Regions from separate parts of the Bradyrhizobium algeriense genome, predicted to be linked through region 2. Evidence: riboswitches for the same ligand, from Rfam matches in the RefSeq annotation. Region 2 holds a riboswitch; the other holds the start of a gene.
What was found. Region 2 has a riboswitch for S-adenosylmethionine ahead of V1286_RS37245 (O-succinylhomoserine sulfhydrylase). Riboswitches for the same ligand answer to the same signal wherever they lie in the genome.

Region 1 (5,308 bases), 1.5 Mb from region 2:
CCACCGCGCGCTCCATCTTGACGTTGATCTCGTCGCAGAGCTGCACGAAATCCTTGATGGTGCAGAAATGGATGTTCGGCGTGTCGTACCAGGTGGCGGGGAGATTTTCGGTGCGCGGCATGTGTCCGCCGACGAGCAGCTGCAGCCGCATCTTCCAGAATCCGAAATTCGGGAACGAGACGATGGCGCGGCGGCCGATGCGCAGGAGATTCTCCAGCACCGGCTTCGGCTGCCGCGTCGCCTGCAGCGTCTGCGACAGGATCACGTAATCGAAGGCATCGTCGGGATAATTGACGAGGTCGGTGTCCGCATCGCCCTGCACCACCGCGAGCCCCTTGGCGACGCAGCGGTTGACGCCCTCGCGCGACAGCTCGATGCCGCGGCCGTCGATGCCGCGGCTCTCCAGGAGTTGCAGCAATTCGCCATCGCCGCAGCCGACGTCGAGCACTTTTGAGCCGGCCGGAATCATTTCGGCGACCATGAGATGATCGGTGCGATACTTGCCGGTGCGGTCGGGCGCTACGCCGCCGAGCGGCAGGGCCGGTTCCTGAACCGCCATATCAACCACCCGCACCATTGGAGAGCCCACGCGCCTTGCCGGCCGATTCCAGGAAGGCGCGGGAAATGTCGAAGAACTCCGGCACATCGAGCAGGAAGGCGTCATGGCCGCGATCGGTCTCGATCTCGGCGAACGACACCCGCGCGCTGGAAGCGTTCAGCGCATGCACCAGCGCCCGCGATTCCGAGGTCGGGAACAGCCAGTCCGAGGTGAACGACACCACGCAGAAGCGGGTCTTGATGCCGAGAAACGCCTGCGCCAGCACGCCGCTGTGGTCGGCGGCGATATCGAAATAGTCCATCGCCCGCGTCAGATAGAGATAGCTGTTGGCGTCAAAACGCTCGACAAAGGACGAGCCTTGATAGCGCAGATAGCTTTCGACCTGGAAATCCGCGTCGAACGAGAAGGTCGGCAACTCGCGGTCCTGCATCCGCCGTCCGAACTTGCGATGCAGCGCGGCGTCGGAGAGATAGGTGATGTGCCCGGCCATCCGCGCCACTGCCAATCCACGATGCGGATGGGTGCTGCGTTCGAAATAGCGCCCATGGTGCCAGTCCGGATCAGCCATCACGGCCTGTCGGCCGAGTTCATGAAACGCGATGTTCTGTGCGGAGTGGCGCGTCGAGCAGGCGACCGGCAGCGCCGAGAACACGCGCTCCGGATAGGCGGCGGTCCATTGCAGCACCTGCATGCCGCCCATCGATCCGCCGATCACGCAAAACAAGGTTTCGATCCCCAGCCGGTCGAGCAGCATGGCCTGCGCTCGGACCATGTCGGGGATGGTGATCACGGGAAAATCCAGCCCCCAGGCCTTGCCGGTGGCCGGATCGGTCGAGGCCGGACCGGTCGATCCCATACAGCCGCCGATCACATTCGAACAGATGATGAAGTATCGGTCGGTATCGAGCGGACGGCCGGGACCGACCATGATTTCCCACCAGCCGGCCTTGCCCGTCAGGGGATGCAAATTGGCGACGTGCTGATCCAGCGTCAGCGCGTGGCAGATCAGAATGGCGTTGGAGCGATCGGCGTTCAGTTCGCCATAGGTCTGATAGGCGATCTGGAACGGCGCGAGATCGATGCCGCAATCGAGCCTCAAGGGCTGATCCATGCCGAACGTCGCCACCGGCGAGGTCGGATGATCGGCCTCATGGGCGCGATCCTCGTTGAGGATCGAGGGACTAGATATCGAATGCACGTTTGTCATTTCGGCACCGACCTCCTTACGGAGGCTCTACAGACAGAATCAGGCCATAAAAAACCCGGCCTGAACAAAGGTTCGGCCGGGATCAACTCTGTCCCCGGCCTGTTTAGCGAGTTGTTTAACGTGGCTGCAAGCCGGCCGGCTCAAATGACCACGGAATGGAACAAAGCTAGTCCCGCCCAGGCATTTCGTCAAGCAGGCGGGGGCCGGACCGCATGGTTAACCCGATCGTGCAGGGCTGGCCCGTGACGTTTCTCTTTGCTTTCAGCGCCCGTCTTTCCTAATCAATGCGACTGTCTGCCGGGCGCATCGGGCTGTTCGGCACCAAGGTTTCTCGAAGATGTCCAAGGCACCGTCCAAGGCACCCCCGGCCCCGCCCTCGCTGCAGGAATTGCGCAAGGAGATCGATGCGATCGACGAGCAGGTCCATCGCCTCCTGATGGCCCGCGGCGACATCATCGACCGGCTGATCCAGGTGAAGCAGACCCAGGAAGTCGGCTCCGCGTTCCGCCCGGCGCGCGAGGCCAGCATGATGCGGCAACTGGTGCAGCGTCATCGCGGCATCCTGCCGCTCGACACCATCGAGAGCATCTGGCGCGTCATCATCTCGACCTTCACCTATGTCCAGGCGCCGTTCGCGGTGCATGCGGACGTCTCGGTCGGCGAGCCCGCGATGCGGGATTCGGCGCGGTTTCATTTCGGCTTCGTCGTGCCTTATGTGGGCCATTTCAGCGCGCAGGCCGCGGTCGAAGCGGTGGCGAAATCGAAGGGCGACCTGGCGCTGGTCTCGGCAATCTCGAGCCGCACGCCGTGGTGGATCGCGCTGGAAGCGGACGGCGCGCCAAAGATCATCGCGCGGCTGCCGTTCCTCGAACGCGCCGACCATCCGGCGGCGCTCCCCGTCTTCGTGATCTCACGGGTCGCCGACGATGCCATGGTGACCGAGGTCCAGATGTGGAGCGTGCGCGTCTCTGGCTGGAACGCCGATATCGCGCGCGCCGTGGCTCCGCTCGCTGAAATCGTCGCGGTGCCCGACACCGCCTTCGACGGCGCGGCGCTCCTGGTGTCGGATGCCGGCGCCGGCTTCGAGAAGATCAAGAAAGCCCTGGTCCAGGCCGGCGCCTCGGTGCGCTCGTCGGCCCTCGTCGGCAGCCACGCAACGCGCTATACGGTGCCCCCGAACGGGGCAGCCGAGTCCTAAGCCGTCCTGAATATCCGGAGCCAGAAGATGAACCGTCCCGTGCCGAATCCCGGCATTCTCGATATTGCGCCCTACACGCCCGGCAAGACGCCGGTGCCGGAGCCGGGCCGCAAGGTGTTCAAGCTGTCCGCCAACGAGACCCCGTTCGGGCCGTCGCCGAAGGCGATCGAAGTCTATAAGGCCGCGGCGGCACATCTGGAGGACTATCCGGAAGGCACCTCGCGGGTGCTGCGCGAGGCGATCGGCCGCGCCTATGGGCTCGATCCCAACCGCATCATCTGCGGTGCCGGCTCGGACGAAATCCTCAACCTGCTGGCGCACACCTATCTCAGCCACGGCGATGAAGCGATCTCCACCGCCCACGGTTTTCTGGTGTACCCGATCGCCACGATGGCGAACGGCGCGAAAAACGTCGTCGCGCCCGAGACCGACTTCACCGCCGACGTCGACGCCATTCTCGCGCGCGTGACGCCGCGCACGAAACTGGTGTGGCTGGCCAACCCGAACAATCCGACCGGCACCTACGTGCCGTTCGACGAGGTCAAGCGGCTGCGCGCCAGCCTGCCGCAGAATGTGCTGCTGGTGCTGGACGCCGCCTATTCCGACTACGTGTCGCGCAACGATTACGAGCTCGGACTGGAGTTGGTGGCGACCACCGAAAACACCGTGATGACGCACACCTTCTCCAAGATCCACGGGCTGGCCAGCTTACGGATCGGCTGGATGTTCGGCCCTGCCAACATCATCGACGCCGTCAACCGGATTCGCGGGCCGTTCAACGTCTCGACGCCGGCGATGCTGGCGGCGGTGGCCGCGATCGAGGACACTGCGCATGTCCAGATGTCGAAGGCGTTCACCGAGCAGTGGCGCAACTGGCTGACCGAAGAAATCGGCAAGCTGGGGCTCAAGGTGACGCCGAGCGTGGCGAATTTCGTGCTGATCCACTTCCCGCAGGAGAAAGGCAAGACGTCGGCGGACGCGGACGTGTTTCTAACTAAACGAGGCCTGGTGCTGCGGGCGCTCAACAATTACGGCCTCCCCCACGCCCTGCGCATGACCATCGGCACCGAGGAGGCCAATCGCCTCGTCGTCGAGGCCTTGCGCGACTTTATGGCGGCCAAATGAACGCAACGCCGATCTTCCGACGCGTCGCGCTGATCGGCTTCGGCCTGATCGGCGGCTCGATCGCGCGCGCCGCGCGGGCCCAGGGGCTCGCCAGCGAAATCGTTACCACCGCGCGCTCGGAGAAGACCCGCGCGAGGGTGACCGAACTTTCTGTCGTCGACGAGGTGCTGGAGACCAACGCGGAAGCCGTCAAAGACGCCGACCTCGTGATCCTCTGCATCCCGGTCGGCGCCTGTGGCCCGGTCGCGCAGGAGATTGCACCGTTCCTTAAAGCGGGCGCGATCGTGTCCGACGTCGGCTCGGTCAAGGGCGCGATCGTCCGCGAGATGGCGCCGCATCTGCCGGCGAATGTTCATTTCGTTCCGGCCCATCCGGTCGCGGGCACCGAGCATTCCGGGCCCGATTCCGGCTTCGCCGAACTCTTCATCAACCGCTGGTGCATCCTCACGCCGCCCGATGGCGCCGATCCGATGGCCGTTGAAACGCTGCGTGCATTCTGGACCGGCATGGGCGCCAAAGTCGAGATCATGACGCCCGACCACCACGATCTGGTGCTGGCGATCACGAGCCACCTGCCGCATCTGATCGCCTACACCATCGTCGGCACGGCGGATGAACTGGCGCAGGTGACGTCGTCGGAAGTGATAAAGTTCTCCGCCGGCGGCTTTCGCGATTTCACCCGCATCGCGGCGTCGGACCCGACGATGTGGCGCGACGTGTTCCTCAACAACAAGGAAGCCGTGCTGGAAATGCTCGGCACCTTCAACGAGGATCTCTCAAAGCTCACCCGCGCGATCCGCCGCAACGACGGCGAAGCGCTGTTCGAGCATTTTACGCGCACTCGCGCCATCCGCCGTGGCATCGTCGAAATTGGCCAGGATTCGGCCGCGCCGGATTTCGGCCGGCCGCATCCGCCGCTGGTGAAGAAGGAATGATTCTATGGTCGTCCCTGCCTAGTGCGCAATTGCGCACGGGAGCAGGGACGATGACCACCGTCGGCAATTTTTGAAAGAAAGCCGGCCACCATCTCGAAACACAACAGCCGCCGCGGCGTATGGGTCCCGGCTCGCGCTTCGGTTGGCCGGGACGACAGCCAACGAATTGCACAAGGTCGTCATACCCCGCAGCCACCAGGGCATTGCACGCTCAGACGCAGGCCCCCTCGATCAAATGCAATTGTGTGCCCGTCGGTAGCACTCGCTTGAGGGCATATCCCGCT
Region 2 (5,308 bases):
CGCTGCCGCTGGCCGCCTGTAACGACCCCAAGGACACCGCGACCGTGGCGCAGAGCTATGGTCCTTCGCCCAACCTGCCACCGCCGGAACATTCGTGGATCCCGACGGTCGATATCGCGTCCGTCAACCGCTGGCCCGACGGCGCCAAGCCGATCGCCGCCAACGGGATGACGGTCAATGCCTTCGCCAGCGGGCTCGAGCATCCGCGGACGGTCTATGTGCTGCCGAACGGCGACGTGCTGGTCGCCGAGAGCAACGCGCCGCCGAAGCAGAGCGGCATGAGCATCAAGGGCTTCATCTACGGGTTGGCACAGAGCCGGGCGGGCGCAGGGGTTCCGAGCGCCAACCGCATCACACTGCTGCGCGATGCCGATGGCGATGGCGTTGCCGAAACGAGAAGCACATTCCTCAGCGGGCTGAATTCGCCGTTCGGCATGGTGCTGGTCGGCGAAGATTTCTATGTCGCCAATGCCGATGCGATCGTGAAATTCCCCTATCACGAAGGCGACACCAAAATCAGCGCGCCCGGCGTCAAGCTTGCGGACCTGCCTGCCGGCACCCGCAATCACCACTGGACCAAGGACCTCACCGCCAGTCCTGACGGCACGAAACTCTACGCAACCGTCGGCTCCAACAGCAATGTCGGCGAAAACGGCATGGAAGCCGAGAAGGATCGCGCGGCGGTTCTGGAGGTCGACCGGGCCAGCGGCCAATGGCGCGTATTCGCCTCGGGCCTGCGCAACCCCAACGGCCCGGCATGGAATCCGAAAACCGGCGAGCTCTGGGTCGTCGTCAACGAGCGCGACGAACTCGGCAACGATCTCGTTCCCGACTACATGACCTCGGTGAAATCAGGCGCGTTCTATGGCTGGCCGTACAGCTATTATGGCGATCACGTCGACACGCGCGTCGAGCCGCAACGGCCCGACCTGGTGCAGAAGGCGATGACCCCGGACTATGCGCTCGGCGCGCATACGGCCTCGCTTGGGCTCGCCTTCAACACCGGCAATCTGTTTCCTCCCGAGATGAAAGACGGCGCCTTCATCGGCCAGCACGGCTCGTGGAATCGCAAGCCCCGCGCCGGCTACAAGGTGATCTTCGTTCCGTTCAAGGACGGCAAGCCTTCGGGTGCGCCGCAGGACGTGCTGACCGGTTTCCTCAACGACAAGGGCGAGGCGCAGGGCCGCCCCGTCGGCGTGCGCCTCGACAAGCAGGGCGCGCTGTTGGTCGCCGACGACGTCGGCAACACGATCTGGCGCGTAACGCCGGCGGCTACGTCAGCATCGCGGTAGATGCACCGTCATTGCGAGCGAAGCGAAGCAATCCATTCCTCAGCTTGCGGCGCGATGGATTGCTTCGCTTCGCTCGCCGCAATGACGAGTCACACCCGGAAATGCTTGGAGAGCTTCAACCCCTGCGCCTGGTAGTTTGAGCCGATGCGCTGGCCGTACAAGGAGTGGGGCCGCGACAGCATTTTCTCATAGACCAGGCGGCCGACGATCTGGCCGTGCTCGAGGATGAACGGCACCTCGCGCGAGCGCACTTCGAGCACGGCGCGCGCGCCCTGCCCGCCGGCGCCGGCATAGCCGAAGCCGGGATCGAAAAATCCCGCGTAGTGCACGCGGAATTCGCCGACCAAGGGATCGAACGGCACCATCTCGGCGGCGTAATCCGGCGGCACCTGCACGGCTTCCTTCGAGGCCAGGATGTAGAATTCGCCGGGATCGAGGATGAGGCTGCCGTCCGGGCGGGCCGGGATCGGCTCCCAGAACTCATCGACCGCATAGCCGCCGCGTCGATCGATATCGACCACCCCCGTGTGGCGCTTGGCGCGGTAGCCGACGAAGCCTGATGTGTTTTCGCCGGAGAGATCGACTGACAGCGCCACGCCATTGGCCAAATCTGCGTCGTCGATATCGACCAGCCGCTCGGCGCCGTGCAATGCGTCGAGTTCGTCGGCGTTGAGGATGGCATCGCCGGTGCGGAAGCGCACCTGGCTGAGCCGCGAGCCCTCGCGCAGCAGTACCGGAAACGTCTTCGGGCTGATCTCGGCATAGAGCGGGCCGTGATAGCCCGCGCCGATCATGTCGAACCGTCGCGTGCCGTCGGCTATCACGCGGGTGAAGACGTCGAGCCGCCCGGTGGAGCTCTTCGGATTGGCGGCGGCAACGATCTGCGGCGGCAACGCGAGACTTTCCAGCAGCGGCACGATGTAGACGCAGTTGGTCTCCAGCACCGCGCCGTCGGAGAGGTCGATTTCGTGCAGCTTCAACTCGTCGATGCGCTCGGCAACCGTGGCGCCGGGACCGGGCAGGAAGCTCGCGCGCACCCGGTAGGCGATGTTACCCAGCCGCAGATCGAGGCTTGCCGGCTGGATCTGGCTTTCGACAAAGGGATATTCCGGCAGGATCAGGCCCGCATCCGCCATCGCCGCGATCATGCGGTCGGGCAGAATTCCGTTGGCGTCGGGCGGAAGCGTGAACGGCACGGCGCGATCCTCAATACGGCCCAAATGTTATCCAAACCTCGTAAATATGGGCTTTTAGGGGTTATCCGATGGCCGCCTTGACGGGAAGGGCGCGAGGTAATATCAGCATGACTTATCCCGTGGTGATTTGAGCCGGCCGGCTTGCAGCCACGTTAAATAAATCGCTAAACAGGCCGGGGACACGTGTGATCCCGGCCTGTGGAAATTTTTCCAGGCCGGTTTTTTGTGACCATTTTCAAGGATGGTCACGACGGAGGTCACATGCCTGAGACTGGTTCTACCAAGCGCTATCGTCCCGAAACCCGCCTTGTCCATGGCGGCACGCTGCGCTCGCAATTCGGCGAGACGTCGGAGGCGTTGTTCCTCACCCAAGGCTACGTCTACGACAGCGCGGAGCAATGCGAGGCCCGATTCAAGGGCCAGGAGCCAGGCTTTATCTATTCGCGCTATTCCAATCCGACGATTGATATGTTCGAGCGCCGCATGATCGAACTCGAGGGTGCGGAAGCCGCGCGCTCGACCGCGACCGGCATGGCCGCGGTAACGACCGCGATCCTCGCACCGCTCCGGGCCGGCGACCACGTGGTTGCTTCGAGAGCTCTGTTCGGCTCGTGCCTTTACGTGGTGCAGGACCTCTTGCCGCGCTACGGCATCGAGACGACGCTGGTCGACGGTCTTGATCTCGACCAGTGGCAGCGCGCATTGCGGCCGAACACCAAGTCCTTCTTCCTGGAGAGCCCGACCAATCCGACGCTCGACGTGCTCGACATCCCGGCGATTGCCGAGATTGCGCACAGTGGCGGCGCACGGCTGATCGTCGATAACGTCTTCGCCACGCCGATCTGGCAGAGCCCGCTTTCGCTTGGCGCCGACGTCGTGGTCTACTCCGCGACCAAGCATATCGACGGCCAGGGCCGCTGCCTGGGCGGCATCATCCTGTCGTCGGAAGCTTTCATCGCCGAGCACATCCACAACTTCATGCGCCAGACCGGGCCATCGCTCTCGCCGTTCAACGCCTGGGCCCTGCTCAAGGGCCTGGAGACGCTTGGCGTGCGCGTGCGCGCGCAGACCGAGACGGCAGGCAAGGTCGCCGACGCGCTGGCGTCGCACCCGAAGATTTCGCGGCTGATCTATCCCGGCCGCGCCGATCACCCGCAAGCCGAACTGGTGAAGAAGCAGATGCGCGCCGGCTCGACGCTGGTCGGCTTCGAGGTCAAGGGCGGCAAGCAGGCCGCATTCCGCTGCCTCAACGCGCTGCGGATCGCGCGCATCTCCAACAATCTCGGCGACGCCAAGAGCCTCGTCACCCATCCCGCGACGACGACGCATCAACGGCTGACGCCGGAGGCGCGCACGGAGCTCGGCATCAGCGAAGGTTTCATTCGTTTCTCGGCCGGGCTTGAGCATGCCGATGATCTGATCGAGGATTTTGCGGCTGCGCTGGAGAAGGCGTGAGGTTCGCGCTTACCCTCCCCTGGAGGGGGAGGGTCGGCTCGCGTTGAGCGCAGCGAAATGCGGGACGGGGTGGGGTGACGGTCTCTCAACTCGGGCACTGTTCGCGAGGAGAGACCGTCACCCCACCCCGCCGCGCGTTTCACGCGCGTCGACCCTCCCCCTCCAGGGGAGGGAAGCGCATCACATCGGCCTATACGCGCGCACGTCCGACGGCACGTTGACGCCGAGCTTGATCTGGCCGACCGACTTGATGATGTCGTCGCCGAGCAGTTGGGCGAAGCAGGCGTAGCCCCAGTCGCTCATGTGCAGGCCGTCGGCGATCACGAAGTTCTCGATCGGGATCGCTTGCTTTTCGTGCCAGTCTTTCATGACAGCGAAGCGCGGAAACAAGCCGACCTTGCGAAGCTCGGCGGTCTTGTTCAGCAGCGTCATCATCTTGCCGGCGCTTTCGGCGTGTTCGTTGACCCGCGGCGAATATTGCGGATCGATCAGCACGACGTCGGCGCCAACCGCCTGAATGCGCGTAATGCCCTCTTCGACGAGTTTCGCGGTCTCCGCCGGATCGAGGTTGCGCAGCACCGCATTGGTGCCGACCTGCCAGATCACCAGGTCCGGATGCAGGTCGATGACGGCGGTCTGCAGCCGCTTCATCATTTCCGGCGCATCCTCGCCGCCCTTGCCGGCATTGATGACGGAGATGTCGGCCGTCGGATATTGCCGGCGCAATTGCGCGGCGAGCCGGTTGGGATAGTTGAAATCCGGCGAGGTCGCACCAAAACCGGCGGTCGACGACGATCCGAACGCGACGATCACCACCGGCTGCCCCGCGACGAGCTTGCTCGCGACGCGCGGCAGCGACCCCATCGATTTGGAGGCGCCCTTCGGCGGCAGGCACGGAACACGGCTGAAGATGTCGCCGGCCGATTTCGCAACCTCCTTCACCTTGTCGATCGCCTTGCCGGTGATGCCCTTCTGCGCCGTCGGATTGACGGCGGCCGAGGGAACGGCCTGCGGCGGGGCGCTTTCAGCCGAAGGCTTTTTTTCAGCCTTGTTGTCAGTTTTGGCGTTATCGGACAGCGCCGCCTGCTGGGCGGTCTGTTGCGGGGCCGTCTGGGCAAGCAGCGGAAGCACCGAGGCGGGCATCAATAGCGCCAGGCTCGCGGCAAAGACGATCGGCAATGTCGACAAACAAAAAGGGTAGTAACGACTCATTAACGCTAGTTCCCTAATTCTGCTGCGCCTGATCGAGGCGAGCCGCATCGAGCACAAATTTCGACAACGCGCGGCCGAGGCAGCCATGAACCCGTTTGGCCATGTCGGTGCCGTGAAAAGTACTGAACAGGTCGAAATCTCCGGCATCATTCC

Region 1: it holds a riboswitch for S-adenosylmethionine, as region 2 does, so the genes downstream of both, metX (homoserine O-acetyltransferase MetX) here and V1286_RS37245 (O-succinylhomoserine sulfhydrylase) in region 2, are expected to answer to the same signal.

What each region holds. Positions count from the first base shown of each region.
Region 1 covers NZ_JAZHRV010000001.1:6,253,320-6,258,627, forward strand. The annotation lists gene metW (methionine biosynthesis protein MetW) at 1-559, opposite strand, end outside; gene metX (homoserine O-acetyltransferase MetX) at 561-1,766, opposite strand; SAM riboswitch at 1,849-1,928, opposite strand; gene V1286_RS30115 (chorismate mutase) at 2,104-2,964, shown strand; gene hisC (histidinol-phosphate transaminase) at 2,992-4,089, shown strand; gene V1286_RS30125 (prephenate/arogenate dehydrogenase family protein) at 4,086-5,024, shown strand; gene V1286_RS30130 (methyltransferase) at 5,236-5,308, opposite strand, start outside.
Region 2 covers NZ_JAZHRV010000001.1:7,771,138-7,776,445, reverse strand. The annotation lists gene V1286_RS37255 (PQQ-dependent sugar dehydrogenase) at 1-1,292, shown strand, start outside; gene V1286_RS37250 (2'-deoxycytidine 5'-triphosphate deaminase) at 1,382-2,488, opposite strand; SAM riboswitch at 2,598-2,677, shown strand; gene V1286_RS37245 (O-succinylhomoserine sulfhydrylase) at 2,750-3,943, shown strand; gene V1286_RS37240 (SGNH/GDSL hydrolase family protein) at 4,124-5,155, opposite strand; gene V1286_RS37235 (SGNH/GDSL hydrolase family protein) at 5,169-5,308, opposite strand, start outside.